3 regions of the Pseudomonas sp. MF08817 genome follow, and region 1 is predicted to be linked to each of the others. Evidence: predicted binding sites of a transcription regulator. Region 1 holds the regulator's gene; each other region holds the start of a gene.
What was found. Region 1 encodes FliA, which starts transcription of late flagellar genes. Its sites were predicted from a motif close to CTAAAGTTTNNNNNNNNNNNGCCGNTAA; they were not measured.
Positions count from the first base shown of each region.

Region 2: a site for FliA is predicted at 1,298-1,325, ahead of AC19YR_RS21080 (flagellar protein MotY). Genes of this name have one in related genera too.
Region 3: a site for FliA is predicted at 2,037-2,064, ahead of AC19YR_RS05405 (methyl-accepting chemotaxis protein). Genes of this name have one in related genera too.

Region 1 is NZ_JCBCUY010000014.1:34,111-44,050, forward strand. Features, by position in the region: gene flhA (flagellar biosynthesis protein FlhA) at 1-56, shown strand, start outside; gene flhF (flagellar biosynthesis GTPase FlhF) at 68-1,387, shown strand; gene fleN (flagellar synthesis regulator FleN) at 1,506-2,336, shown strand; gene fliA (RNA polymerase sigma factor FliA) at 2,333-3,073, shown strand; gene AC19YR_RS10670 (chemotaxis response regulator CheY) at 3,241-3,612, shown strand; gene AC19YR_RS10675 (protein phosphatase CheZ) at 3,643-4,431, shown strand; gene AC19YR_RS10680 (chemotaxis protein CheA) at 4,446-6,677, shown strand; gene AC19YR_RS10685 (protein-glutamate methylesterase/protein-glutamine glutaminase) at 6,725-7,849, shown strand; gene AC19YR_RS10690 (flagellar motor protein) at 7,849-8,589, shown strand; gene motD (flagellar motor protein MotD) at 8,605-9,492, shown strand; gene AC19YR_RS10700 (ParA family protein) at 9,541-9,940, shown strand, end outside.
Region 2 is NZ_JCBCUY010000040.1:2,388-12,327, forward strand. Features, by position in the region: gene AC19YR_RS21075 (argininosuccinate synthase) at 1-198, opposite strand, end outside; gene AC19YR_RS21080 (flagellar protein MotY) at 325-1,233, opposite strand; gene pyrC (dihydroorotase) at 1,391-2,437, shown strand; gene rnt (ribonuclease T) at 2,434-3,108, shown strand; gene rpoS (RNA polymerase sigma factor RpoS) at 3,184-4,188, opposite strand; gene AC19YR_RS21100 (peptidoglycan DD-metalloendopeptidase family protein) at 4,294-5,139, opposite strand; gene AC19YR_RS21105 (protein-L-isoaspartate(D-aspartate) O-methyltransferase) at 5,352-5,987, opposite strand; gene surE (5'/3'-nucleotidase SurE) at 6,029-6,778, opposite strand; gene truD (tRNA pseudouridine(13) synthase TruD) at 6,766-7,824, opposite strand; gene ispF (2-C-methyl-D-erythritol 2,4-cyclodiphosphate synthase) at 7,821-8,294, opposite strand; gene fghA (S-formylglutathione hydrolase) at 8,347-9,192, opposite strand; gene AC19YR_RS21130 (S-(hydroxymethyl)glutathione dehydrogenase/class III alcohol dehydrogenase) at 9,281-9,940, opposite strand, start outside.
Region 3 is NZ_JCBCUY010000006.1:42,864-52,803, reverse strand. Features, by position in the region: gene AC19YR_RS05410 (alpha/beta family hydrolase) at 1-306, shown strand, start outside; gene AC19YR_RS05405 (methyl-accepting chemotaxis protein) at 440-2,005, opposite strand; gene acnA (aconitate hydratase AcnA) at 2,140-4,881, opposite strand; gene rlmM (23S rRNA (cytidine(2498)-2'-O)-methyltransferase RlmM) at 5,082-6,158, shown strand; gene tusA (sulfurtransferase TusA) at 6,282-6,533, shown strand; gene AC19YR_RS05385 (MATE family efflux transporter) at 6,530-7,927, opposite strand; gene pdxB (4-phosphoerythronate dehydrogenase PdxB) at 8,086-9,228, shown strand; gene AC19YR_RS05375 (PA1571 family protein) at 9,305-9,484, opposite strand; gene AC19YR_RS05370 (ABC transporter transmembrane domain-containing protein) at 9,742-9,940, shown strand, end outside.

The DNA.
Region 1 (9,940 bases):
AAATTCCTGACAACAAGCAAGTGACCATCGTTGCGACAGTAGGGCCCAACGGCTGAGGTAGTGGGTTATGCAAGTGAAGCGTTTTTTCGCCGCCGATATGCGTCAGGCCATGAAACTGGTGCGTGATGAGCTGGGCGCGGATGCGGCCATCATCGGCAACCGGCGGATCGCTGGCGGTGTCGAGCTGACGGCTGCCCTGGATTACAAACTGTCGGCCCTGGCCCCGCGCGTGCCGAACATCGAACTCGAAGACGAACTGCGCAAGACCCAGTCGCGCATCGTGACCGCCCAGGCCGAATTGAGCCTGCGTGGCGACGGCGACCCGAGCACCAATCGCCAGTTGTTCGCCGGCCTGCCGCTGACTGCCGCCGAACCGCTGATCGAACCGACCTTCGTCGAGCCGCCACGCCCGGCGCCGGTGGCCCCGGCCTCGCAGTCGGTGGACCAGCGCGCGTTCGACTCCATGCGCTTTGAACTCAATGGCCTGCGCGAACTGCTGGAAGTGCAGCTCGGCTCCCTGGCCTGGAACCAGTTGCAAGGCAGCCGCCCGCAGCAGGCCAACCTGTGGCGGCGCCTGCAGCGCATCGGCTTGTCCGGGCCGCTGTCGCGGGACTTGCTGGCCCTGATTACCGAATTCGACGAACCTCGCCAGGCCTGGCGCATGCTGTTGGCGCACTTGGCGCGCATGATCGCCACGCCGGAAATCGAACCCCTGGAAGAGGGGGGTGTGATTGCCATGGTCGGCCCCGCCGGCATGGGCAAGACCACCACCCTGGCCAAATTGGCGGCCCGTTACGTGCTCAAGTACGGCGCGCAGAACATCGCCCTGGTGAGCATGGACAGCTACCGCATCGGCGCTCAGGAGCAGCTCAAGACCTTGGGCCGCATCCTCAACGTCTCGGTGACCCATGTCGATCCGGGCCAGTCCTTGGCGCAAGCCCTCGACCCGCTGCTGCGCAAGCGCGTGGTGCTGATCGACACCGCCGGCCTGCAGGCCAGCGACCCGGCCCTGCGTATGCAGCTGGAAAGCCTGGCCGGGCGCGGCATCCGCTCCAAGAACTACCTGGTGCTGGCCACCACCAGCCAGAAGCAAGTGCTGACCGCCGCGTACCACAGTTACAAGCGTTGCGGGCTGGCTGGCTGCATTCTGACTAAGCTGGACGAGACGGCGAGCCTGGGCGAGGTGTTGAGCCTGGCTATCAGCCATGAATTACCGGTGGCCTATCTGACCGATGGGCCGCGTATTCCCGATGACTTGCACTTGCCGCGCCGCCACCAATTGGTCAGCCGTGCCGTAAGTGTGCAAATGCAGGAAGAACCCAGCGAAGAAGCCATGGCTGACATGTTCGCTGACCTTTACCACAGCCCGGCCAAGCAGGTCGGCTGAGGTTTAATGAATAGATTGCAGTGAACCTACATCGATGGCCTGCCACGCATTGTTCCAACGGTGAACGCGCAGCCAGTTATGTGGCCTCCGTCTAAGTAAGACAAGGTATAGAAAGAACATGGGCAGCATGCATCCCGTACAGGTGATCGCGGTGACCGGCGGCAAAGGTGGCGTCGGGAAGACTAACGTGTCAGTGAACTTGTCCCTGGCTCTGGCGGAGCTTGGCCGACGCGTCATGCTGCTGGACGCCGACCTGGGTCTGGCGAACGTCGACGTGTTACTGGGGCTGACCCCCAAACACACCCTGGCCGATGTGATCGAGGGGCGCTGTGAGCTGCGCGACGTGCTGCTCCAGGGCCCCGGCGGGATCCGCATCGTGCCGGCAGCCTCGGGCACCCAGAGCATGGTGCACCTGAGCCCGGCCCAGCATGCCGGCCTGATCCAGGCGTTCAGCGACATCGGCGACAACCTCGACGTGCTGGTGATCGACACGGCCGCCGGGATCGGCGAGTCGGTGGTCAGTTTCGTGCGCGCGGCCCAGGAAGTGCTGCTGGTGGTGTGCGACGAACCCACCTCCATCACCGACGCCTACGCCCTTATCAAACTGCTCAACCGCGACTACGGCATGAACCGCTTCCGCGTACTGGCCAACATGGCCCAGAGCCCGCAGGAAGGGCGCAACCTGTTCGCTAAGTTGACCAAGGTCACTGATCGCTTCCTGGACGTCGCCTTACAATACGTCGGTGCGGTTCCCTACGACGAGTGCGTACGCAAGGCTGTGCAAAAGCAGCGTGCAGTCTACGAAGCGTTCCCTCGTTCCAAGTGCGCACTGGCGTTCAAAGCCATCGCCCAGAAGGTCGATACCTGGCCACTGCCCGCTAACCCGCGCGGGCATCTGGAGTTTTTTGTCGAGCGGCTTGTGCATCAAACGGCGGGACCTGTGCTATGACAGCCAGCGGCTACAACCTTTACAAGAAGTCGGCGCGTGACAGCCAATACGAATTGATCGAGCGCTACGCGCCCTTGGTCAAGCGCATTGCTTACCACCTGCTGGCACGCCTGCCCGCCAGCGTCCAGGTCGAAGACCTGATCCAGGCCGGGATGATCGGTTTGCTTGAAGTCTCGACCAAGTACGACGCCAGCAAGGGCGCCAGCTTCGAGACCTACGCGGGGATTCGTATCCGCGGCGCGATGCTCGATGAGGTGCGTAAAGGCGACTGGGCCCCCCGTTCGGTACACCGCAACACCCGGATGGTCAGTGATGCCATTCGCTCAATTGAAGCTAAAACCGGTCGTGACGCTAAAGATCACGAGGTTGCGGCCGAACTCCAATTGAGCCTCGATGATTATTACGGGATTTTGAACGACACCTTGGGCAGTCGCCTGTTCAGCTTCGACGACCTCTTGCAGGACGGCGAGCATGAAGGGCTGCACGAGGATGGCGCGAGTGCTCATCTGGAGCCGTCGCGCGACCTGGAAGACGAGCGCTTCCAGGCTGCGCTGGCGGACGCGATTGCCAATTTGCCGGAGCGTGAGCGACTGGTCTTGGCGCTGTACTACGACGAAGAGCTGAACCTCAAGGAAATCGGTGAGGTCCTGGGGGTCAGCGAGTCGCGGGTCAGCCAGTTACACAGCCAGTGCGCGGCCCGCTTGCGGGGGCGTTTGGGGGAGTGGCGAGCGCGCTGACAGGCAGTGTGGGGGCTCTGCGAACGGGGCCGGTACGGCGTAGCGCCGTACCGGTCTCGGCTCGTTTTGCTCCATGTCGCCGGTGAGTGCCCAGCCTGATTGATGAAATGGCGTGTCCAGGTGCTGGATGCGTTTAAGACTGCTTGGAGGTCGAATTGGACAAGAACATGAAAATCCTCATCGTTGATGACTTCTCAACGATGCGGCGGATCATAAAAAACCTGTTGCGTGACCTTGGGTTCACCAACACGGTCGAGGCAGACGACGGCACTACCGCCATCCCTGTGCTCAACAGCGGCAGCATCGACTTTCTGGTGACGGACTGGAACATGCCTGGCATGACCGGTATCGACTTGCTGCGCCATGTGCGCGCCGACGAAAAACTCAAGCACCTGCCGGTGTTGATGGTCACCGCTGAAGCCAAGCGCGAACAGATCATCGAAGCAGCCCAGGCCGGGGTGAACGGCTATGTAGTCAAACCCTTCACGGCCCAGGCGTTGAAAGAAAAGATTGAAAAAATCTTCGAACGCATCGGTTGATGCGCGAAGCCAGTCCGCCACGGGGGCGCTATGGAGCATAACGAATCATCGCAGGGCGATTTTGAATCGACTCTGAAAAAACATGCCCACGAATTGGTCGAAAGCCTTGAAAAAGGCAAGTTCGGCGACGCGGTGCAACTGATCCATGAGCTCAACCAGACCCGTGACCGCGGCCTGTACCAGGAAGTCGGCAAGCTGACGCGCGAATTGCACAGCGCCATCGTCAACTTCCAGATCGACCCGCACATGCCGCAAGCCGAAGAAGTGTCCCAGATCACGGATGCCACTGAACGCCTGGGTTATGTTGTCAGGCTGACCGAGGCTGCGGCCAATCGCACCATGGACCTGGTGGAAAACAGCACGCCGCTGGTCAACGGCTTGGGCCACGACGCCCAGGCCCTGAGCGCGGACTGGGCACGTTTCATGCGCCGCGAAGTGGGTGCCGAAGAGTTTCGCGATCTGGCGCGCCGGGTCGAGGTTTTTTTGGCCCGCAGCGAGAAAGAAACACGCGTGGTGTCGGGCAACCTCAACGACATTCTGCTGGCCCAGGATTACCAGGACCTCACCGGCCAGGTCATCAAGCGGGTGACACAACTGGTCACGGAAGTCGAAAGCAACTTGCTCAAGCTGGTGCTGATGGCCAGCCAGGTCGACCGGTTTGCGGGCATCGAGCATGACCGCGACGAGATCCTGGCGCAAAAAGATCCACAAAAACACCTGGCGCAGGGTGAAGGTCCGCAGATTCATGCCGATAAACGTGAAGACGTTATGTCCGGTCAGGACGATGTAGACGATTTGCTTTCCAGTCTTGGATTCTAGGAGCACCCACAAAAATGAGCTTCGGCGCCGATGAAGAGATCCTTCAGGATTTCCTGGTTGAGGCCGGCGAGATTCTTGAGTTGCTGTCCGAACAACTGGTCGAGCTGGAAAGCCGACCGGATGATGCGGACTTGCTCAATGCAATTTTTCGCGGTTTTCACACTGTAAAAGGGGGCGCCGGCTTCCTCCAGCTCAATGAGCTGGTGGAGTGCTGTCACATCGCCGAGAACGTGTTCGACATCCTGCGCAAGGGTGAACGGCGCGTCGACTCGGAACTGATGGACGTGGTTCTCGAAGCCCTGGACGCGGTCAACGGCATGTTCAGCCAAGTGCGTGAGCGCTCTGCGATCACCGCTGCTACGCCGGAACTGCTGGCAGCCCTGGCACGCCTGGCGCTGCCAGCCACCGACCAGCCTGCGCCTGCGGCTGAACCGGCCCCGGCTGCGGCCGAGCCCGAGCCTGAAAGCGCCGGCGGCGACATTACCGACAACGAATTCGAGCAACTGCTGGACTCGCTCAATGCGGTCAAGGCCCAGGCCGAAGCGCCGGCGCCCGCCGCCGTGGCGGCGGGTGGCAGCGATGACATTACCGATGCCGAGTTCGAGTCCCTGCTTGACCAACTGCATGGCAAGGGCCAGTTCGCCGTGGACGCCGTGGCGCCCGCCGCCGAACCTGCCGCCGCTGCACCAGCGGCGGCCAGCACCGACATCACCGACGACGAGTTCGAAGCACTGCTCGACCAGTTGCATGGCAAGGGCAACTTTGCCGTCGATGCCCTGGAAAGTGCTATCGCCGACGCCAAACCTGCGCCTGCGGCGACGGCCGCTGCGGTGGGCGGCGATCTGATTTCCGATCACGAATTCGAATCCCTGCTCGACGAGCTGCACGGCAAAGGCAAGTTCAGCGCCGAGACCCCAGCGGTTGCGGCGGCTGTCGCGGCCCCCGTGGCCAAGGCCGCCCCGGCGCCCGCACCTGCAGCAGCAGCGGCGCCAGCCCCAGCCCCGGCGGCCAGGGCTGCAGCCCCCGCGCCGGCCCGTGCCGCCGCTGCCGCGCCGGCGGAAAAACAGGCCAGCGAAGCGGAAACCACGGTGCGCGTCGATACCGCGCGCCTGGACGAAATCATGAACATGGTGGGCGAACTGGTGCTGGTGCGTAACCGCCTGGTGCGCCTGGGCCTGAACAGCGGCGACGAAGCCATGTCCAAGGCCGTTTCCAACCTGGACGTGGTGACCGCCGACCTGCAGACCGCGGTGATGAAAACCCGCATGCAGCCGATCAAGAAGGTCTTCGGGCGCTTCCCGCGCCTGGTTCGTGACCTGGCGCGCCAGCTCAAGAAAGAGATCAGCCTGGAGCTGGTGGGCGAAGAAACCGACCTGGACAAAAACCTCGTCGAAGCCCTGGCCGACCCGCTGGTCCACTTGGTGCGCAACGCGGTCGACCACGGTATCGAGTCGCCCCAGGAGCGCGAAGAGTCGGGCAAGGCACGCCTGGGCCGGGTGATCCTGGCCGCCGAACAGGAAGGCGACCATATCCTGCTGTCGATTTCCGATGACGGCAAAGGCATGGACGCGAACATCCTGCGGGGCATCGCGGTCAAGCGCGGGGTGATGGACAAGGACGCAGCCGATCGCCTGAGCGATACCGAGTGCTACAACCTGATCTTCGCTCCGGGCTTCTCGACCAAGACCGAGATTTCCGACGTGTCGGGCCGTGGCGTGGGCATGGATGTGGTGAAAACCAAGATTTCCCAGCTCAACGGCTCCATCAACATCTACTCGACCAAGGGCCAGGGCTCGAAGATCGTCATCAAGGTGCCGTTGACCCTGGCGATCATGCCGACCCTGATGGTCATGCTGGGCAACCAGGCATTCGCCTTCCCGCTGGTCAACGTCAACGAGATCTTCCACCTGGACCTGTCGCGCACCAACGTGGTCGATGGCCAGGAAGTGGTGATCGTGCGCGACAAGGCGTTGCCGCTGTTCTACCTCAAGCGCTGGTTGGTGGCGTCCGCCGCCCATGAAGAGCAGCGCGAGGGCCACGTGGTGATCCTGTCGGTGGGCACCCAGCGCATCGGCTTTGTGGTCGATCAATTGGTGGGCCAGGAAGAAGTGGTCATCAAGCCTTTGGGCAAGATGCTCCAGGGCACCCCGGGCATGTCCGGCGCCACCATTACTGGTGACGGCCGCATCGCCCTGATTCTCGATGTTCCGAGCATGCTCAAGCGTTACGCCGCACGGCGTATTTGATTCTGGTGGGGCCGGGCGATTGCCTCGCCCCGCCTAACGGAGTGTTTATGGTAGTCAAGGTCCTGGTGGTGGATGATTCGGGTTTCTTCCGCCGCCGCGTCTCGGAAATTCTTTCAGCGGATTCCAATATCCAGGTCGTCGGCACGGCGACCAACGGCAAAGAGGCGATCGATCAGGCGCTGGCCCTCAAGCCAGACGTCATCACCATGGACTACGAGATGCCGATGATGGATGGCATCACCGCAGTGCGGCACATCATGCAGCGCTGCCCTACACCGGTCTTGATGTTTTCCTCGCTGACCCACGAAGGCGCCCGGGTGACCCTGGATGCGCTGGATGCCGGCGCGGTGGACTTCCTGCCCAAAAATTTCGAAGACATCTCGCGCAACCCCGAGAAGGTCAAGCAGATGCTGTGCGAGAAGGTCCATACCATCTCGCGCAGTAACCGCCGTTTTAGCGCTTACAGCGCACCCGCGCCCCAGCCAGTTGCCGCTGCGGCCCCCGCGCCCAGCAGCTACGGCACCAGCGCGCCCGTGCGCAGCGCCCCGGCACCCGTGCCGGCCCGTGTTGCGCCGGCCGCCGCGCCGAGTTCGCCGGCGCCCAAGCGCAAAGCCTACAAGTTGGTGGCCATTGGTACCTCCACCGGCGGGCCGGTTGCCTTGCAGCGGGTGTTGACCCAACTGCCGGGCAACTTTCCGGCGCCCATCGTGCTGATCCAGCACATGCCGGCGGCCTTCACCAAGGCTTTCGCCGAGCGCCTGGACAAGCTGTGCCGCATCAGCGTCAAGGAAGCCGAGGATGGCGACATCCTGCGTCCGGGCCTGGCGCTGCTGGCCCCGGGCGGCAAGCAGATGATGGTCGATGGCCGTGGCACGGTGAAAATCCTGCCGGGTGACGAGCGCTTGAACTACAAGCCGTGCGTGGATATCACCTTTGGTTCGGCGGCCAAGTCCTACGGCGACAAAGTTCTGGCGGTGGTGCTCACCGGCATGGGCGCGGACGGCCGCGAAGGCGCGCGCCTGCTCAAGCAGGGCGGCAGTTCGGTCTGGGCCCAGGACGAGGCCAGTTGTGTGATCTACGGCATGCCGATGGCCATCGTCAAAGCGGACCTGGCTGACGCGGTGTATGGCCTGGACGACATCGGCAGGCATCTGGTCGAGGCGTGTATCTGATGGATGTACTGAGCCTAATCGGGATCATCATGGCGTTTATCGCCATCATCGGTGGCAACTACCTTGAAGGCGGCCACCTGAGTGCGTTGGCCAACGGCCCGGCGGCGCTGATCGTGCTGGGCGGGACCATTGGCGCGGCGTTGCTGCAATCGCCCATGAGCGCGTTCAAGCGCGCCATGCAGATTGTCGGCTGGATCCTCTTTCCGCCGCGGGTTGACCTGGCCGGCGGCATCGACCGTGTCGTCAACTGGAGCCTGACCGCGCGCAAGGAAGGTTTGCTGGGGCTTGAAGGGGTGGCCGACGCCGAACCCGATGACTACTCGCGCAAAGGCCTGCAACTGCTGGTCGACGGCGCCGAGCCGGAGGCCATCCGCAGCATTTTGGAAGTGGATTTCTACACCCAGGAAAGCCGCGACATCGAAGCGGCGCGGTTCTTTGAAAGCATGGGCGGCTACGCGCCGACCATCGGCATCATCGGCGCGGTGATGGGCCTGATCCACGTGATGGGCAACCTGGCCGACCCGACCCAACTGGGCAGCGGTATTGCCGTGGCCTTCGTCGCCACCATCTACGGCGTGGCCAGTGCCAACCTGGTGCTACTGCCGATCGCCAGCAAGCTCAAGTCGATAGCCCTGCGCCAGTCCCGTTACCGGGAAATGCTGCTCGAAGGCATCCTCTCGATTGCCGAGGGCGAGAACCCGCGCTCCATTGAGCTGAAGCTGCAAGGCTTCATGGACTGATGGGGGGAATGCACCGTGAGCCGTCGTCGCCAACCTGAAGAACACGTCAACCACGAACGCTGGCTGGTGTCCTACGCGGACTTCATCACCTTGCTGTTCGCGTTTTTCGTGGTGATGTACTCCATTTCGTCGATCAACGAAGGCAAGTACAAGGTCATTTCCGAAGCGCTGGTGGGGGTGTTCACCGACTCAGACCGTGCCCTGCGGCCGATCCAGATCGGCGACGAACGGGCCAAGACCGTGACTCCGGCCCAGCCCCTGGTCAAAGACAGCGACCAGCTCGACGCCGGCATCGGCCAGGGCAGCAACGACCCGCTCAAGTCCATTGCCGATGACATCAGCGCCGCGTTTGGCGACCTGATTAGTAGCAACCAGATGACGGTGCGCGGCAACGAGTTGTGGGTAGAAATCGAATTGAGTTCCAGCCTGTTGTTCGGCAGCGGCGACGCCATGCCCAGCGATGTGGCGTTCACCATCATCGACAAGGTGGCGGCCATCCTCAAACCCTTCGATAACCCGATCCACGTCGAAGGCTTCACCGATGACCAGCCGATCCACACCGCGCTCTATCCCTCCAACTGGGAACTGTCCTCGGCCCGCTCGTCGAGCATCGTGCGCATGCTCGCCATGCAGGGTGTAAACCCCGGGCGCATGGCGTCGGTGGGCTATGGCGAGTTCCAGCCCGTGGCCAACAACGCCACCGCCGAAGGCCGCGCCCGCAACCGCCGCGCGGTGCTGGTGGTGTCGCGCAACCTGGATGTACGCCGCAGCCTGACCGGCACCGGAACCGCCAAGGCGCAACCGGACGCCGCGCTCAAGCGTGCTGGCACACAAACTGCACCGCCGCCTGTTAAGTCGCCGGGACGCGAGAGCGCCGTCAATTCTCCGTCACCCGCCCTATAAATGCGCTATGTCTCGGTTGAGCCTATTCGACCGGGAGGAACCATCTGAATGAGAGTCTGGGCAGTCGCCAATCAAAAGGGTGGTGTTGGTAAAACCACCAGTTCCATCGCCTTGGCCGGGTTGCTGGCCGAAGCCGGCAAGCGCGTGGTCGTGGTCGATCTCGACCCCCACGGGTCGATGACCAGTTACTTCGGTTACGACCCCGACCAGTTGGAGCACAGTTGCTACGACCTGTTCCTGCACAAAGGCAGTGTGCCCGACGGCTTGCCGGGGCAGTTGCTGCTGTCCACCAGCGACGAGCGCATCTCGCTGTTGCCCTCCAGCACGGCGCTGGCCACCCTTGAGCGCCAATCGCTGGGGCAGAGCGGCCTGGGCCTGGTGATCGCCAAGAGCCTGGCGCAGCTGTGGCAGGATTTCGATTACGCGATCATCGACAGCCCGCCGTTGC
Region 2 (9,940 bases), on a different contig from region 1:
GCGCAGGTCGTCGATGTAGATTTCTTTCACGCCCATGGCTTGTGCCTTGGCGCGTGCAGGTTCGACCTCTTCGCCCTGACCCAGGTCAGCGGTGAACGTCACCACTTCACAGTTGTAAGTATCCTGCAGCCACTTGAGGATCACCGAAGTGTCCAGGCCGCCGGAATACGCCAGAACGACCTTGTTTACGTCCGCCATGCCATCACTCCACCGGGTTCTACGGAAAGCCGACAAGTCTACCGTTCCAAGCGGATGATTTACAGTGGCGCGACAGCTTATGACGACGAAGCGACAGATTATGTCGAGCGGGCGACTAGCGCTGCTTCAAGACGTCGCAGCTGCGTTGGGCGTGGAAGCGGCTTGTGGGGCCGGTTTCTCGACGGGCGCGACCCGTTGCAGATGAATGTTGACCCGACGGTTCTTGGCCCGGTTGGCGGAGTTGGTGTTGGCCACCAAGGGATAACGTTCGCCATGGAACCTGATGGTCACCTGGGATTCTTCTATGCCGTTGGCCTTGAAGAACTCCATCACCGCCAAGGCCCGGCGGCGCGACAAATCGCGGTTGGTCAAACGGTTGCCGCTGTTATCGGAGTGGCCGTCGAGTTCGATGTGGTTGACCGTGGGGTCGGCCTTCATATAGTCGAGCATCACTTGCAACTTGGCCTTGGCTTGCTCATCGAGCTCGATGCCGCCGCCCGGAAACCCAACCTGGCCCAGCTTCACTTGTTCGAAGTTCATGGGCAGGAGCTTGGCCACGCAACCTTGATAGTCGCTATAGGCCTTGCTGAATCGCACCGGCAACAGGCGGATTTCCGAAACCCCTGCGTCGCGGGAGTAGTGGCGCACGACAGGGCTGCGGCCGTCCATCAGGCCGCTGATAAGCCGGCCAGCCTGGGCTTGAGAGCTGTTGAACAGTACATCGCCACTGCCACTTCTGACCGTCCCCAAGTTGATATCAGCACGCCCCGGCTGCCACGGGGCCGCCGCCGCCAGCAATGTCGCCGAGCCACCGCCGAGCAAGGCGTTAAAGGCTTTGAGGCGAAACGTCGCCTGCTCGCCCGCGCGGCGCACGAACTCGCCAGAGCCGAAATCGGTGATCGGCTGCGCCAGGCGACACTCGAACTTGTCGCCTTCGACCTTCCACTCAATGCTCTCCAGACGAGTCTGGAAAGTCAGGGCCATGGCCGGCAGGCTGGCAAACACACTGAGCAAGGCTAGATAACGCTGGCGCACGGGCGGCTCCACTGGCTTCTACAACTGAAAAGACCGATACATTCATTTACGGCATACCTTGAGCATATCGGTTGCCAGCGACAAAACTTGATAGCGAGTGCCTGCAAGAGTCTTTTCCGGTAGCATTCGCCTCAGTTTGACCCGCCTGGAATCCCCAATGTCCGACCGCCTGACCCTGCTGCGTCCCGACGACTGGCACATACACCTGCGTGATGGTGCTGCGCTGCCCAATACTGTGGCGGATGTTGCGCGCACCTTTGGTCGCGCCATCATCATGCCCAACCTGGTACCCCCGGTGCGCAACGCCGCTGAAGCCGATGCCTATCGCCAGCGCATCCTCGCTGCGCGGCCGGCCGGCAGTCGCTTCGAGCCGCTGATGGTGCTGTACCTCACCGACCGCACCCAACCGCAAGATGTCCGCGAGGCCAAGGCCAGCGGCTTCGTGCACGCCGCCAAACTGTACCCGGCTGGCGCAACCACCAACTCGGACTCCGGCGTCACCAGCATCGACAAAATCCTGCCGGCGATCGAGGCCATGGCCGAAGTCGGCATGCCTTTGCTGATTCATGGCGAAGTCACCCGTGGTGATGTCGATGTCTTCGATCGCGAAAAAATCTTTATCGATGAACACATGCGCCGCGTGGTCGAGTTGTTCCCGACCCTGAAAGTGGTGTTCGAGCACATCACCACCGCCGATGCAGTGCAGTTTGTCAGCGAGGCTTCGGCTAACGTGGGGGCGACCATCACCGCCCATCACCTGCTCTACAACCGCAATCACATGCTGGTGGGCGGTATTCGGCCGCACTTCTATTGCCTGCCGATCCTCAAGCGCAATACTCACCAGCAGGCACTGCTCGACGCCGCCACCAGTGGCAATGCCAAGTTTTTCCTCGGCACCGACTCGGCCCCCCATGCTCAGCACGCCAAGGAAGCCGCCTGTGGTTGCGCTGGTTGCTACACCGCTTATGCGGCAATCGAGTTGTATGCCGAGGCGTTCGAGCAACGCAACGCGCTGGACAAGCTCGAAGCGTTCGCCAGCCTCAATGGCCCGCGCTTCTACGGTTTGCCGGCCAATACCGATCGCATCACCCTGGTCCGCGAAGACTGGACCGCCCCTACCAGCCTGCCGTTCGGCGAGCTGACTGTCATCCCGCTGCGCGCCGGTGAAAAACTGCGCTGGCGCCTGCTGGAGGAACACCCGTGAGTGAAGACCATTACGATGACGAGCAAGAAGGCCATGGTGGTGGCGGTTCCCGTCACCCGATGGCGGCCCGCTTCCGGGGCTACCTGCCCGTCGTAGTCGACGTAGAAACCGGCGGCTTCAACTGCGCCACCGACGCACTGCTGGAAATTGCCGCCACCACTATTGGCATGGACGAAAAAGGTTTCGTGTTCCCCGAGCACACCTATTTTTTCCGCGTCGAGCCTTTCGAGGGCGCCAACATTGAAGCCGCTGCCCTGGAGTTCACCGGAATCAAGCTCGACCACCCACTACGTATGGCAGTGAGTGAAGAAGCCGCGCTGACGGACATCTTCCGTGGTGTACGCAAGGCGCTGAAGGCCAATGGCTGCAAGCGAGCGATCCTGGTCGGTCACAACAGCAGCTTTGATCTGGGCTTCCTCAACGCCGCCGTGGCGCGCCTGGACATGAAGCGCAACCCATTTCACCCGTTCTCCAGCTTCGATACCGCCACACTGGCCGGCCTGGCGTACGGCCAAACCGTACTGGCCAAGGCCTGCCAGGCTGCGGATATCGATTTCGATGGCCGCGAGGCGCATTCGGCGCGCTATGACACCGAGAAAACCGCAGACCTGTTCTGTGGCATCGTCAACCGTTGGAAGCAAATGGGCGGTTGGGAAGACTTCAACGACTGATCGGCTTTGCTTGCCCCATAAAAAATCCGGAGCCCCATAAGGGCTCCGGATTTTTTGTGCCGGCTCAATAAGGGTCTATTGGAACAGCGACTCGCTGGATAAGCCATTTTTCTCCAGGATCTCGCGAAGACGTTTGAGCCCCTCGACCTGGATTTGCCTGACCCGCTCCCGGGTCAAACCAATCTCAAGGCCAACATCTTCAAGGGTACTGCTCTCGTGGCCACGCAACCCGAAGCGGCGTATCACCACTTCACGCTGTTTGTCCGTCAGCTCCGAGAGCCACTGGTCGATGCTTTGCGACAGATCGTCGTCCTGCAGCAACTCGCAAGGGTCGGTAGGGCGATCGTCCGTCAAGGTGTCCAGCAAGGTTTTATCCGAATCCGGACCTAGCGAGACATCCACCGAGGAAACCCGCTCGTTAAGGCCTAGCATGCGCTTGACCTCGCCCACCGGTTTTTCCAGCAGGTTGGCGATTTCTTCAGGGGAAGGTTCGTGATCGAGTTTTTGCGTCAATTCCCGTGCGGCCCGAAGGTAGACGTTCAGTTCCTTGACCACATGGATCGGCAACCGGATGGTCCGGGTCTGATTCATGATCGCGCGCTCGATGGTCTGACGGATCCACCAGGTTGCGTAGGTCGAAAAACGGAAGCCTCGTTCCGGGTCGAACTTCTCCACCGCGCGGATCAAGCCGAGGTTGCCCTCTTCGATCAGGTCGAGCAGTGAAAGCCCACGATTGACGTAGCGTCGGGCGATTTTCACCACCAGCCGCAAGTTGCTTTCAATCATGCGCTTGCGCCCGGCCGGATCGCCACTTTGCGACAAGCGCGCAAAATGAACTTCTTCTTCCGGCGACAGCAGGGGGGAAAAGCCGATTTCATTGAGGTACAACTGGGTCGCGTCGAGCGCCCGGGTGTAGTCAATGTATTTGTGTTGCTTGAGTGAAGCGGAGTGTTTGGATTTGGTGCGAACTGAAGGTGTTGCAGATCCCTCATTCGACATCGAATCCGTAGCGATGCCGGCCTCCATCAGGAGAACCTCATCATCGATGTCAAACTCCGGCACTTCTTTACTGAGAGCCATTGTTATAGTCCTTTGGTGAGTTCGACCTCAAGCTCAAGCGGCGCCTTTATCCTTGGCAACGCTGGAGCCTGTTCCTTCTACGTGAGGGAACAGGCTGACAACCGATCAACGGCGTGGCAGGAATTGCAGTGGGTCTACAGGCTTACCCTGACGGCGAATCTCAAAGTGCAGTTTCACCCGGTCTGTACCAGTTGACCCCATTTCGGCAATAGCCTGCCCGACTTTGACCTGCTGCCCCTCCCGAACCAACAGCCTGCGGTTATGACCGTAGGCACTGACGTAGGTATCGCTGTGTTTGATGATGACGAGCTCGCCGTAGCCCCGCAAGCCACTCCCGGCGTACACGACCGCCCCATCAGACGCAGCTAAAACAGGCTGTCCCAAATCCCCGGCGATATCAATCCCTTTATTCAAACTACCGTTTGAAGAGAATTTTCCAATCAAAACGCCATTTGCCGGCCACCCCCAACCCTTGGGCGCCGGGCCTGCGGGCGGCAGCGGCGCGAGGGTAGGCTTACTCGCCGGAGCGGTTATCACGCCGTTGGTAGTGCCCGCCGGGCGACGGGTCACAGTGGTCTTGCTGGAAGAAGACGGGGTCGAAGTGGACTGCGTGACGACAGTGGTTGGCGTTGAACCCGAGCGACCATCGAAGCGAATCGTCTGACCCGGGTGGATGGTGTAAGGCGGTGGAATATTGTTGCGTGCAGCGAGGGCCTTGTAGTCCCAACCATAGCGGAAGGCGATCGAAAACAGGGTGTCGCTGCGTTTGACCACGTACTGACCTGTGGTCACTACCGGCCGCTGAGGCGCTGCATTATTGCGATCGACCACCCGTACATTGCCCTTGGGCGTGCTGGAACAGGCAGCCAACATGGAACTCAAGACAAGGCCAATCACCAGTCGCTGAAAGCTTTTTACATCCATACGCTGCGCAATGGCTGTGAGACTCACCCGCCGCTCCCTTTGTGGTGGCTGATAAAAAAGAGTGCCCGTTGAGGCTTGGAATGTCGCCAGTATAACCGGCTGCGCATGCTTTACCGACGCCAAGGCCCATTCGATGGGTTTATCTGGCTATCGGTTCATGCTCGGGTTTTGTTTATTCTTTTCGGCGCCGTTATAGGACAGGCGACCGCGCACAGAATTCATCGCGTTTATATAAATGCTCAGGCCAGGGGGCCATTGAGCAACGGCACAAAACGTACGGCACCGAGAACCTGCCGAGAAAAACCCTGCTCCTCGCGGGTAATCAGCATCAATTGCTGAACTTCGCCAGCCCCCACCGGAATCACCAACCGCCCGCCAGGGGCCAACTGATCGAGCAAGGCCTGCGGCACATCAGTGGCCACCGCAGTGACGATAATGCCGTTATACGGTGCCAGCGCCGGCCACCCTTCCCAGCCGTCGCCCCAGCGGAACACCACGTTTCGCAGGTTCAACTCCACCAGGCGTTCTTTGGCGCGGTCCTGCAGGACCTTGATGCGCTCAACGGAAAACACCCGTTCCACCAATTGCGACAGCACCGCCGTCTGATAGCCCGAGCCGGTGCCGATTTCCAGCACCTTGTCCAGAGGCCCGGCGGCCAACAGCAGTTCACTCATGCGCGCGACCATGTACGGCTGGGAAATGGTCTGGTTGTGGCCAATGGGCAGCGCGGTGTCTTCGTAGGCGCGGTGGGCCAGCGCTTCATCGACGAACAGGTGCCGAGGTGTACGGCGGATCACCTCCAACACCTGGGCGTTGGACAGCCCTTCTTCATACAAGCGCTGGATCAAGCGCTCCCGCGTGCGCTGGGAGGTCATGCCGATACCGCGCCGCAGCATGTCGTCTTGCTCGCGAGCCATCAGCGCAGCCCCTCCAGCCAGCCTTCGACGCTGGCAAAGGCGTCGTTGAAGGTGCGATCGAGTTGCAACGGCGTAATCGAAACGTAGCCCTGCATCACCGCGTGGAAATCCGTACCAGGACCGCAGTCGTCGGCATCGCCAGCAGCCGCGATCCAGTAGCCGGAACGGCCGCGCGGGTCGACCACTTCCACCGGTGCCGCCGCCCGGGAACGGTGCCCCAGGCGCGTCAGTTGCACGCCGCGGATATGATCCACGGGCAGATTGGGCACGTTGACGTTGAGCACAGTGCGCGGTGGCAGCTGTAACCCGGCCTGGGCCTCGATCAGCTTGCGCGCGAAGTGGGCGGCCGTCGGCAGGTTCTCGACCTGGCGCGAGACCAGCGAAAACGCGAAGGACGGACGCTCCAGGAAACGCCCTTCCAGCGCCGCGCCGACGGTGCCCGAATACAGCACGTCATCCCCCAGATTGGCGCCCAGGTTGATCCCGGATACCACCATGTGCGGCGCCTGCGCGAGCAAGCCGTTGACCCCCAGGTGAACGCAGTCGGTGGGGGTGCCGTTGACGCTGATAAAGCCGTTGGCCAGGGTTTGCGGATGCAACGGACGGTCGAGCGTCAGCGAGCTGCTGGCGCCGCTTCGTTCCTGGTCCGGGGCGATCACCACGCACTCGGTGTAATCCGCCAACGCAGCATGAAGCGCGGCGAGGCCGGGGGCCGTGACCCCGTCGTCATTAGAAATCAGAATACGCATGGGCTGTCCGTCTGCCCCACCGGCACCAGATCGACAAGCTCGCGCACCAGTACAGTGGCAAAGCATCCGGCCGGCAGGACGAATTCCAGTTGCAGAATGTCAGGCTCGGGATAATGCCACGTCAAACCGCCAATGGGCAGCCGCAGGATTCGACGCTCATGTTTCATGCCCGCGGCCACCAGCCAATCGCGCAGGTCCGGCTCACTGCCCGCGACACCTTGCTCCAAGGCATGGGTCGCGCCGCCGGCCGGCGACTCGCCTTCGCCCCACTGCGGCCCGGTGGGGTGCAGGTCGAGAATGGCCAAGCGCGGATCACTGCACTCGGCCTCCCCGGCCGGGAAGAAGCTGCGGCTGTCGGTGAAGGCCAGGAGGTCGCCCACCTGGGCGCGCTGCCAACTGCCGTCGGCAACCCGCGCCGCCAGTACTTGGTTGAACAAAAAACTGCGGGCCGTGGACAGCAGCCGCGAGCGCACATTGCGTTGCTCCGGCAGTGCCTTACGCGCAGCCCAGCCACGGGCGTCAACCACATTGCCGCCGTTGTGGCCGAAACGTTGCGTACCAAAATAGTTGGGAATGCCCTGACGGGCGATCAAGCGCAAGCGCTCGTCGATGGCCGCGTGGTCGCCGCTCAGTTGGGTGAGGCGCAAAGTAAAGCCGTTGGCCGAATGGGCACCACGTTGCAGTTTGCGTTTGTGCCGCATGCTTTTGAGGATGGTCAACGTGTCGTTCTGCGCTGCCGACAGATCCGGGTCGGCCTTGCCCGGCAGTTGCAAGCTGAACCATTGGCGCGTCAACGCCTGGCGATCCTTGAGGCCCGCATAGCTCACCGTACGCAACGGCACGCCGGCAGCCTTGGCGATGCGCCGCGCCGCTTCTTCGGTGTTGAGGCCGCGTTTTTCGACCCACAACCACAGGTGCTCGCCATCGCCGCTCAAGGGGATATCGAGCACTTCATCGACCTGGAAATCTTCCGCGCTGGCTTTGAGTACGGCACTGCCAAGGGATTCGCCGTAGGCACGTGGGCCCAGCAATTGCAGGTCGTTCATGAGCGTTGCAACAAGGCGACGGCGTGCACCGCGATGCCTTCTTCACGGCCGACAAAGCCGAGCTTTTCAGTGGTGGTGGCTTTTACGTTCACTTGATCCAACTCGACCTGAAGATCCGCGGCAATCAACGCACGCATCGCTTCGATGTGGGGGGCCATTTTCGGCGCCTGGGCAATGATGGTGTTATCGACGTTGGCGACTTTCCAGCCTTTGGCATGGATCAATGCGACAACGTGGCGCAGCAGCACGCGGCTGTCGGCGCCCTTGAATTGCGGGTCGGTGTCCGGGAAGTGTTTGCCGATGTCCCCCAGCGCCGCCGCGCCGAGCAGGGCATCGCTCAAGGCATGCAGCAGCACGTCGCCGTCGGAATGGGCCAGCAGCCCGCAATGGTGGGCAATTTGCACACCGCCCAGGGTGATGAAATCGCCTTGTGCGAAACGGTGTACATCGTAGCCGTGGCCAATACGCATAAAAAAACGCCCCGATTGAGTCAGGGCGTGATTCTACCTGCTTTGGCGCACATTAGGCGCCTAGCGCACGAGCGTGATGGGCCAAGTGCTCGTCGATGAAACTGGCGATGAAAAAGTAGCTGTGATCGTAGCCCGGTTGCAGGCGCAGGGTCAGCGGATGGCCCGCCAGCCTGGCGGCCTGTTGCAGGGCCAGAGGTTTGAGTTGGGTTTCAAGGAAGTCATCGCGGTCACCCTGGTCCACCAGCAACGGCAGCTTCTCCCGGGCTTGGGCAATCAGCGCGCAGGCATCCCATTCGCGCCAGCGCGAGCGGTCCTCGCCCAGGTAACGGGAAAACGCTTTCTGACCCCAAGGGCAGTCGATGGGGTTGTTGATTGGCGAAAAGGCTGACACCGATTGGTAACGCCCCGGATTGCGCAACGCACACACCAGCGCCCCGTGACCGCCCATGGAGTGACCGCTGATACCGCGCTTGTCCGAGGCCGGGAAATGCGCTTCGACCAACGCCGGCAATTCCTGCACAACATAGTCATGCATCCGATAGTTTTTTGCCCACGGCGCTTGCGTGGCATTGAGGTAGAACCCGGCCCCCAAGCCAAAATCCCACGCGCCATCCGGGTCGCCCGGCACATCGGTGCCACGAGGGCTGGTGTCCGGGGCGACGATTATCAACCCCAACTGCGCCGCCATGCGCTGGGCGCCGGCCTTGTGCATGAAGTTCTCATCGGTGCAGGTCAGGCCCGACAGCCAATACAGCACTGGCAACTTGGCGCCCGACTCGGCCTGCGGCGGCAGGTACACGGCAAACACCATGTCACAACCCAACACCTCGGAGCGGTGCCGGTAACGCTTGTGCCAGCCGCCGAAGCTTTTCTGGCAAGAAATGTTTTCCAGGGGCATTGAAGGCTCCCAGCCGCAAGCGTCAAACCACAGGCTGCAAGAAGGCGCACCCTCTTGCAGATCACTGCTTGCCGCTCGCCACTATTGGTCAGAAGTGGATGACAGTACGAATGCTTTTGCCTTCATGCATCAGGTCGAAAGCCTTGTTGATATCTTCCAGGCCCATGGTGTGGGTGATGAAGGTGTCCAGTGGGATCTCGCCGGTCTGGGCCATTTCCACGTAGCTGGGCAACTCGCTGCGCCCACGCACGCCGCCAAACGCCGAACCGCGCCAGACGCGACCGGTGACCAATTGGAATGGCCGGGTAGCGATTTCCTGGCCCGCACCGGCGACGCCGATAATCACCGACTCGCCCCAGCCCTTGTGGCAGCACTCCAGCGCCGCGCGCATCAGCTGCACGTTGCCGATGCATTCGAAGGAAAAGTCCACGCCGCCGTCAGTCATATCGACAATCACCTCCTGGATCGGGCGATCGAAATCCTTGGGATTGACGCAGTCAGTGGCACCCAGTTGCCGAGCGATGTCGAACTTGGCCGGGTTGATGTCAATGGCAATGATGCGCGCCGCTTTGGCCTTGACCGCACCGATCACCGCCGACAAGCCAATGCCGCCCAGTCCGAAGATCGCCACGGTGTCACCCGGCTTGACCTTGGCGGTGTTGAGTACTGCGCCGATGCCAGTGGTGACGCCGCAACCCAGCAGGCAGACCTTTTCCAGGGGCGCATCCTTGGCGATTTTCGCTACGGA
Region 3 (9,940 bases), on a different contig from region 1:
GAGTTGGGGGCGGGCGCCCTGGTGTGCCTGGGTTATCCGTTCTACGCCGTGGGCAAGCCCGAGAAACCGCGGGTCGAGCACCTGGCAGGGCTGAAGACGCCCACCCTGATAGTCCAGGGCGAGCGCGACGCCCTGGGCAATCGCGAAACTGTGGAGGGTTATGCGCTGTCGCCGAGCATCGAGGTGATGTGGCTGGTGGCGGCGGACCATGACCTCAAGCCCTTGAAGGCTTCAGGCTTCACCCATGAACAGCACCTGGACGCAGCGGCGCAAAAAATCGCCGCCTTCGTGGCCGATATCACGTAGCGATGTAGCAAGCAGGCTCGCCCACGCTCGGCGGCCTAGCCGTGGTAATCGGTGTGGCGCCTGGCGCACCCCAGCACGGGCAAGCCCGCTTGCTACGGGCGTGCGGCGTGAGGTTGTTGCCGCTAGCGCAGCCTCAACGGTTAAAGCGCTCCACCAGCGAGTACTGGGTGGTCGCCGTCAAGGTCAGCGCTTCGCTCAACTGCGCCGAGTGCATCGCTTGTTCCGAGGTCTGATCGGCCAGTTGCGCAATGGTGCTGATATTGCGGCTGATCTCTTCGGCCACCGCCGTTTGCTCTTCGGTCGCAGCGGCGATCTGGGTGGTCATGTCGGTGATGTTGGCCACCGCCTCACTGATCCCCACCAGCGCGGCGTCGGACTCCATCACCTTGGCCACGCCTTCCTCGGCCTGACGATGCCCGGCGTCCATGGTCTGCACCGCCGTGCTGGCGGTCTGCTGCAACTTGGCGATCAAGCTGTGGATCTGCCCCGTGGACTCGCTGGTGCGCTGCGCCAGTTGCCGCACTTCATCGGCCACCACCGCAAAGCCTCGCCCCATTTCCCCGGCGCGGGCCGCTTCAATGGCAGCGTTGAGCGCCAGCAGGTTGGTCTGGTCGGCAATGCCCTTGATGACATCCACCACGCCACCGATCTCATCACTGTCCTTGGCCAGTTGGGTCACCGTGGCGCCGGTTTCACCCACGACCACCGACAGGCGCTGGATCGCTTCGCGGGTTTCGCTGGCGATATCGCGGCCACGGCTGGTCAGGCGATTGGCCTCCTGGGTGGCGTCGGCCGTGCGCTGCACATGGCTGGCGACTTCCTGAGTGGTCGCCGCCATCTGGTTCACAGCGGTGGCGACTTGCTCCGTCTCCACCCGCTGGCGCTCCAGGCCGCTGGAGCTGTTGTGGGCCAGCACATCGGATTGCCGCGCCTGCTCGTTGAGGTGCTCGGCGGTGTCCTGCAAGCGCGTCAGGCAGGTTTTCAGGCGCGCTTCCTGGCTTAGGATCGACATCTCCAGGCGCGCCTGGGCGCCACGGCTGTCGGTGTACATCTGCGCGATCAACGGGTCGGACGTGGTCTGCTCCGCCAGGCGCAACAAACGCTTGAGGCCACGCTGCTGCCAGGTCAGGCCCAGCAACCCCAACGGCACCGACAACCCCGCCGCCAGGGCAAAACCCCAGTGGGAATTGAACCAGATACCGATCAGAAAACTCAGTTGGCTGATAAGGATAAACGGCACCCAATCCTGCAACACCGGCAACCAGCGGTCGCTACGGGGAATGGCCGACTTGCCCTGGTTGATGCGTTGGTAGAGCGCTTCGGCACGGCGCACCTGCTCGGCGGTGGGCTTGACCCGCACCGACTCATAGCCGACCACCTGATTGCCTTCGAACACCGGTGTCACATAGGCGTTGACCCAATAGTGGTCACCGGTCTTGCAGCGATTCTTAACAATGCCCATCCATGGCAAGCCTTGTTTCAACGTACCCCACATATGCGCGAACACCGCCGCCGGAACGTCAGGGTGACGCACCAGGTTATGCGGCGCACGCAACAGCTCCTCACGGGAGAACCCACTGATTTCGACAAAAGCATCGTTGCAGTAAGTAATCACGCCTTTTGCGTCGGTGGTAGAAATCAACCGTTGCTGAGCCGGAAAGGTACGTTCGCGTTGTGTTATTGGTTGGTTATTACGCATGGCTTTTTTCTATCCGCAAGGCTTTGACAGGTTGTCGGCAGCGGTGGGGGAATAATGAAGTTTATTTTTTCAAACTGTGCGCCGGCTCAAATAAAAACACCGCCCGAAGGCGGTGAGTAGGCCTTGAGGGTAGTTCAGGAACCAATCAACTCCCTCAACACATAATGCAAAATCCCCCCCGCCTTGAAGTATTCCACCTCATTCAAGGTATCGATCCTGCACAGTACCTCGACTTTTTCCGTACTGCCGTTTTCCCGGGTGATGACCAGTGTCAGGTTCATCCGTGGGGTCAGTTCGGCTTCGGTCAGGCCTTGGATCGTGAGGGTTTCGTGGCCGGTGAGGTTGAGGGTTTTGCGGTTTTGGTCGAGTTTGAATTGCAGGGGCAGGACGCCCATGCCGACCAGGTTGGAGCGGTGGATGCGTTCAAAGCTTTCGGCGATGACGGCTTTGATGCCCAGCAGGTTGGTGCCTTTGGCGGCCCAGTCGCGGCTGGAGCCGGTGCCGTATTCTTGCCCGGCGATGACCACCAGTGGCGTCCCGCTGGCTTGGTAGCGCATGGCGGCGTCGTAGATGGGCATTTTTTCTGCGGTGGGGATGTAGAAGGTGTTGCCGCCTTCTTCACCGCCGAGCATTTCGTTGCGGATGCGGATGTTGGCGAAGGTGCCGCGCATCATGACTTCGTGGTTGCCGCGCCGTGAGCCGTAGGAGTTGAAGTCCCGCGGTTCCACGCCTTGTTCGCGCAGGTAGCGGCCAGCGGGGCTGTCGGCCTTGATGTTGCCGGCGGGGGAGATGTGGTCGGTGGTCACGGAGTCGCCGAGCAGGGCGAGGATGTTGGCGTTCTTGACGTCTTCGATCACTGGCAGCGGGCCGCCGATGTTGTCGAAGAACGGCGGGTGTTGGATGTAGGTGGAGTCGGCCTGCCATACGTAAGTGGCGGCTTGGGGGACTTCAATGGCTTGCCATTGTTCGTCGCCGGCGAAGACTTCGGCGTATTCCTTGTGGAACATCGCGGTGTCGACCTGGGCCACGGCGGCGGCGATTTCCTGGCTGCTGGGCCAGATGTCGCGTAGGTACACCGGTTGGCCGTCTTTGCCGGTGCCCAGGGGCTCGCGGCTGATGTCGATGCGCACGGTGCCGGCCAGGGCGTAGGCGACCACCAGGGGCGGCGAGGCGAGCCAGTTGGTTTTCACCAAGGGGTGGACCCGGCCTTCAAAGTTGCGGTTACCCGACAGTACGGAGGCGACGGTGAGGTCGGCTTGCTGGATGGCTTTTTCGATGGGTTCGGGCAGCGGCCCAGAGTTGCCGATGCAGGTGGTGCAGCCGTAGCCGACCAGGGCGAAGCCCAGTTGATCGAGGTAGGGGGTCAGGCCGGCGGCCTTGTAGTAGTCGGTGACCACTTTGGAGCCAGGGGCCAGGGACGTCTTGACCCAGGGTTTGCGGGCCAGGCCTTTTTCCACGGCTTTTTTTGCCACCAGGCCTGCGGCCATCATCACGCTGGGGTTGGAGGTGTTGGTGCAGGAGGTGATGGCGGCGATCACCACCGCGCCGTTTTTCAGGCGATAGGTGTTGCCTTCGTAGCTGTAGTCCGCTTCGCCGATCAGGTCGGCGTTGCCCACGGCCACGCCTCCGCCGCCTTCGCTTTCCAGGCGTCCTTCTTCTTTGCTGGCGGGTTTGAATTGCAGGTCGAGGAAGTCCGAGAAGGCTTGCCCCACGTCGGGCAGCGAGACCCGGTCTTGTGGGCGTTTGGGCCCGGCGAGGCTGGCCTCGACGCTGCCCATGTCCAGGGCCAGGCTGTCGGTGAACACCGGTTCCTGGCCGGCCAGGCGCCACAGGCCCTGGGCTTTGGAGTAGGCCTCCACCAGTTTCACGGTGGTGGCGGGGCGCCCGGACAGGCGCAGGTAGTCCAGGGTGATGTCGTCTACGGGGAAGAATCCGCAGGTGGCGCCGTATTCGGGGGCCATGTTGGCGATGGTCGCGCGGTCTGCCAGGGGCAGGTCGGCGAGGCCGTCGCCGTAGAATTCGACGAATTTGCCGACTACGCCTTTCTTACGCAGCATTTGCGTGACGGTCAGCACCAGGTCGGTGGCGGTGATGCCTTCCTTGAGCTTGCCGGTGAGTTTGAAGCCGATCACTTCCGGGATCAGCATCGACACCGGTTGGCCGAGCATCGCCGCTTCGGCTTCGATGCCGCCCACACCCCAGCCGAGCACGCCGAGGCCGTTAATCATGGTGGTGTGGGAGTCGGTGCCGACCAGGGTGTCGGGGAAGGCGTAGGTGCGGCCGTCTTCGTCTTTGGTCCACACGGTGCGCGCCAGGTATTCCAGGTTGACCTGGTGGCAGATGCCGGTGCCCGGCGGCACGACGCTGAAGTTGTCGAAGGCGCTTTGGCCCCAGCGCAGGAAGGCGTAGCGTTCGCCGTTGCGCTGCATTTCGATATCGACGTTTTGCTCGAAAGCGCTGGCGGTGGCGAATTTGTCGACCATTACCGAGTGGTCGATCACCAGATCCACCGGCGAGAGCGGGTTGATGCGCTGCGGGTCGCCGCCGGCCTTGGCCACGGCGGCGCGCATGGCGGCCAGGTCGACCACGGCGGGCACGCCGGTGAAGTCCTGCATCAGCACGCGGGCGGGGCGGTACTGGATTTCCCGGTCGCTGCGCCGTTCCTTGAGCCACCCGGCCAGAGCCTTGAGGTCAGCGCCGGTGACGGTTTTGCCGTCCTCCCAGCGCAGCAGGTTTTCCAGCAGTACCTTGAGCGACATTGGCAGCTTGTCCAACTCGCCCAGGGTCTGGGCCGCGTGCGGCAGGCTGAAGTAGTGGTAGGTTTTGTCGTCGATTTCTAATGTTTTTAGGGTGTTCAGGCTATCGAGGGACGGCATTGCATTGACTCCTTTTATCCGCACGGTGGCGGATCCAATGAGACGAACAGAGCCCTTAACCTAGCTCTGTTTGAGGGGTAAGGCTAATCACTGGACTCTACGGGCAAGTTCAAGGTTCCGAACTCCGCTATCATGCGCGGGTTTTCGTGACAGGCTTTGCTACAGGGCAAGTTTGCGCGCCGTATTGCCCAGGAGAATTGATGAACACCCTTTTTATGCACTGCCGGCCGGGTTTTGAGGGCGAGGTGTGCTCCGAGATCGCCGAGCACGCCGCGCGCCTGAATGTGGCCGGTTACGCCAAGGCCAAGGCCGGGAGTGCCTGCGCCGAGTTTGTCTGCACGCAAGACGATGGCGCCGAGCGACTGATGGCCGGCCAACGTTTCGTCGATTTGATATTCCCGCGTCAGTGGGCCCGTGGGCAGTTTGTCGACTTGCCGGAAACCGACCGCATCAGCGTGATCCTTGCCCACATGGCGCAGTTTCCGGTGTGCGGCAGCCTGTGGCTGGAGATGGTCGATACCAACGACGGCAAGGAACTGTCGAACTTCTGCAAGAAATTCGAGGGGCATTTGCGCAAGGCGCTGCTGGCCGCCGGCAAACTGGTGGAAGACGCGAGCAAACCGCGCCTGCTACTGACCTTCAAGAGCGGCCGCGAAGCCTTTATCGGCTTGGCGCCGGCCAACAATTGCGCGATGTGGCCCATGGGCATCCCACGGCTGAAGTTCCCCCGCGAGGCGCCGAGCCGTTCCACCTTGAAGCTGGAAGAGGCCTGGCACCACTTCATCCCCCGCGAGCAGTGGGATGAGCGTTTGCACAGCGACATGACCGGTGTGGACCTGGGCGCCGCGCCTGGGGGGTGGACCTGGCAACTGGTCAACCGCGGCATGCTGGTGACCGCCATCGACAACGGCCCGATGGCCGAGAGCCTGATGGACACGGGCCTGGTCCAGCACCTGATGGCCGATGGCTTTACCTTCAAGCCCAAGCAACCGGTGGACTGGATGGTCTGCGACATCGTTGAGAAACCGGCGCGCAACGCGGCGCTGCTGGAAACCTGGATCGGCGAAGGGCATTGTCGCGAAGCGGTGGTCAACCTCAAGTTGCCGATGAAGCAGCGTTACGCCGAGGTCAAGCGTTTGCTGGAGCGTATCGAAGAGGGCTTCAAGGAGCGCGGTATTCGCGTCGAGATCGGCTGCAAGCAGCTCTACCACGACCGCGAAGAAGTGACCTGCCACTTGCGCCGTTTGGATGTTGTAAAGAAGGCCAAGAGCCGCTGAAATCTTGAATTTTTTGCTGAATGAATGTGGGGGCGGGTAGGCCTGGGATGCGGGCGCCACGGTGAGCCAGGGTGACCGTGTCAATGCCATCGCAGGCCAGCCCGCTCCTACAGGGAGTGAGCCATGAATGACGTGAACGATACCGCCGTGGACGGCACGCTGGACGCCACCGGCCTCAATTGCCCGGAGCCGGTGATGATGCTGCACCAGCACATCCGCGACCTGGCCCCTGGTGGCCTGTTGAAGGTGATTGCCACCGACCCCTCGACCCGCCGCGATATTCCCAAGTTCTGTGTGTTTCTCGATCATGAACTGGTGGAACAGCGCGAAGAGGGCGGGACTTACCTGTACTGGATCCGCAAGAAGCTGTCTTAACCCCGGCGGATGCGCTTACGCGCACTGCGTGTCAGGCGCACCGACAGTAGCAGTGCCGCGCAACTCAAGCCCACGATCAAACCCTGCCACAAGCCGCTCGGGCCGCTGGCGGCGCCGAGCCAATCGGTCAGGCCCAGGGCGTAGCCCACCGGCAGGCCGATACCCCAATAGGCGAACAGCGTCAGAATCATGGTCACCCGGGTGTCCTGGTAACCGCGCAGGGCCCCGGCCGCCGTGACCTGGATCGCGTCGGAGAACTGGAACAGCGCCGAGTAGACAATCAGCATCGACGCCACCTGGATCACGATGGGGTCCGGGGTGTAGATGGCGGCGATCTGTTCGCGCAGCAACAGCATCAGGCTCGCCGAGAGGCAGGCGTAGGTCAGCGCGGCGCCCATGCCCACACCGGCGGCGAAGCGGGCCTCGCGCGGTTCGCCACGGCCCAGGGCCTGGCCGACGCGCACCGTCACGGCCATGGCCAGGGAGTACGGGATCATGAACACCAGCGAGCTGAAGTTCAGGGCGATCTGGTGCCCGGCCACCACTGTGGCACCAAGGCTGCCGATCAGCAGGGCGATTACGGCAAAGATGCTCGACTCGGCGAACACCGCGATGCCAATCGGCAGGCCGACGCTTATCAGGCGCTTGATGATTGCCCATTGCGGCCAGTCGAAGCGGGTGAACAGCTGGCTGGACCGGTAGACCGGCGCCCAGTGCGTCCAGCCCACCATGCCCAGGGTCATCATCCACATCACTATGGCCGTGGCCCAGCCGCAGCCGACGCCGCCCATGGCCGGCACGCCGAAGTGGCCGTAGATGAACACGTAGTTAAGCGGAATGTTCAGCGCCAGCGCACACAGCCCCAGGATCATGCTCGGGCGGGTACGGCCCAAGCCATCGCTGAAACAGCGCAGCACGAAGTAAAACGCTGTGGCGGGCAGGCCGCTGGCGATGCCGTACAGGTACTGCATGCACAGGTCGATCAGTTGCGGGTCGACCTTCATGGCCCGCAGCACCGGTTCGGCATTGAGCAGCAGGCCGGTTGCCATCAGGCCCACCACCAGTGCCAGCCACAGGGCCTGGCGCACCAGCGGGCCAATCTCGCCGTGTTTGCCGGCGCCGAAGCGTTGGGCGACTTTTGGCGTGGTGGCCAGCAGGATGCCGGTCATCAGCAGGTACACCGGAATCCAGATCGAGTTGCCCAACGCCACGGCTGCCAGGTCGCGGGAGCTGTAGCGCCCGGCCATCACGGCATCGACGAAGCCCATGGCCGTGGTGGCCAATTGGCCGACCATGATCGGCAGCGCCAGGACGAGCAGGTCGCGTAGCTCCATGCGTACCCGGGCGGGGCGGGAAATGGGAGCGTTAGAAGGGGTGTCGGTCACGGCATTCACAGGCAGAGCGTCCAGGGGTAAAGGTGCGCAGGGCCGGGCATTCTACGCCTTGACACAGTGGTCAGGAAAAATCCTGTGTTGGGGATTTGTAAGTCGCTGCCCCGGCATCGATGCCCCGCAAGGCGTGTACACTGCCGGTCCGCCAAAAGGAGCCTGCCATGCTGATTGTCGCTGACGAAAACATCCCCTTGCTCGATGCCTTTTTCCAGGGTTTCGGCGAAATCCGCCGCTTGCCGGGGCGCGCCATCGACCGCGCGGCGGTGGCGCAAGCCGATGTGTTGCTGGTGCGCTCGGTGACCCCGGTGGACCGCGTGCTGTTGGCCGGCAGCCAGGTCAAATTCGTCGGCACCTGCACCATCGGCACCGATCACCTGGACCTTGGCTACTTCGCCGAGGCCGGGATTGGCTGGTCCAGCGCGCCGGGCTGCAACGCCCGCGGGGTGGTCGATTATGTACTGGGTAGCCTGTTGACCCTGGCCGAAATCGAAGGCGCCGACCTGGCCCGGCGCACCTACGGTGTGGTCGGGGCGGGCGAAGTGGGCGGGCGTTTGGTCAAGGTACTGCGCAGCTTGGGCTGGAACGTGCTGGTGTGCGACCCGCCTCGGCAAGCGGCCGGGGACGGAAGCTGCGTGAGCCTTGAGCAGATCATCGCCCAGTGCGACGTGATAAGCCTGCACACGCCCCTGACCCGCGAAGGCGCCGCGCCGACCTGGCACCTGTTCGACCGTGAGCGCTTGAACCGCTTGCGCCCCGGTACTTGGCTGCTGAACGCCAGCCGCGGCCCGGTGGTGGACAACCGGGCGCTGCGCGAGGTGCTGTTGCAGCGCGAAGACCTGCAAGCGGTGCTGGACGTGTGGGAGGGTGAACCGGCGGTGGACGTTGCCCTGGCCGACCTCTGCGTGCTCGCCACGCCCCATATCGCCGGCTACAGCCTCGATGGCAAGCAGCGTGGCACCGCGCAGATCTACCAGGCGTTCTGCCAGCACCTGGGCCAAGCGCCCCAAGTGCGCCTCGAAGATCTGCTACCGGCGCCCTGGCTGAGCCGCATCAGCCTGCACGGCGACTGCGACCCGGCCTGGGCCTTGGCCATGATCTGCCGTGGCGTCTACGACCCGCGGCGTGACGATGGGGATTTCCGTCGCAGCCTGATGGGCAGCGCCGAGGAACAACGCATCGCCTTCGACCTGTTGCGCAAACACTACCCGCCGCGTCGTGAAATCGACGGCTTGACCGTGCAGATCGACGGCGAGGCCCGCGGGTTACGGCAGATGGTCCAGGCCCTTGGCGCCACCGTGGTTTAACGAGGACTATGCCCGCTGGCTACCAGGCAGAAAAAACCCGGCCATGGGGCCGGGTCGGGAAGAGGGGGGCGAGGCCTTATTCGTGCTCGGCGGGCTTGACCTGGCGCAGTTCCAGCTCGCGGCAGGCCTGTTGGATCATGTCTTCGGTGATCGGTACTTCACGACCCTCGGCGTCAATGATCGAGCAGCCCAGGGAGGCATGCTGCGGAATGCGGAACACTTCAATCTGGTCGTTGGTGCGGGTGTGCAAGGACATGGCCTGTCTCCTCATCAGGTTGTGTGCTTAATGTAGAACCGCCAGGTGACCAAGCTGTGACAGCTCCCTGTCGATTGGCCGGGCGGTCTGGTGGAGTCCATCAGAAACTGCCTACAAACTCCAGGGTGATGTTAGATCAATAGCCTCTAAGCTCTAGCGGCGGCGGTCATATTTAACCGGACTCATTGTGATTCACGGAAGTTCCACCCGATTCAGCGGGGCTTGGCGCCGCTGCCCTTTCACGATGGTGCTTGCAGATGACTTCTATGCTTTCTTCCCGTCAACGGCGCGCCCTGCGCCTGGCGCTTCACTTTATCGCGCCCTATCGCTGGCAGGCCCTGGGCGCTTTGCTGGCACTGATCGTCACGGCCGGCATCACGTTGTCCATGGGCCAGGGCATTCGCCTGCTGGTGGACCAGGGGTTCATGACCCGCTCACCGCACCTGCTCAACCAGT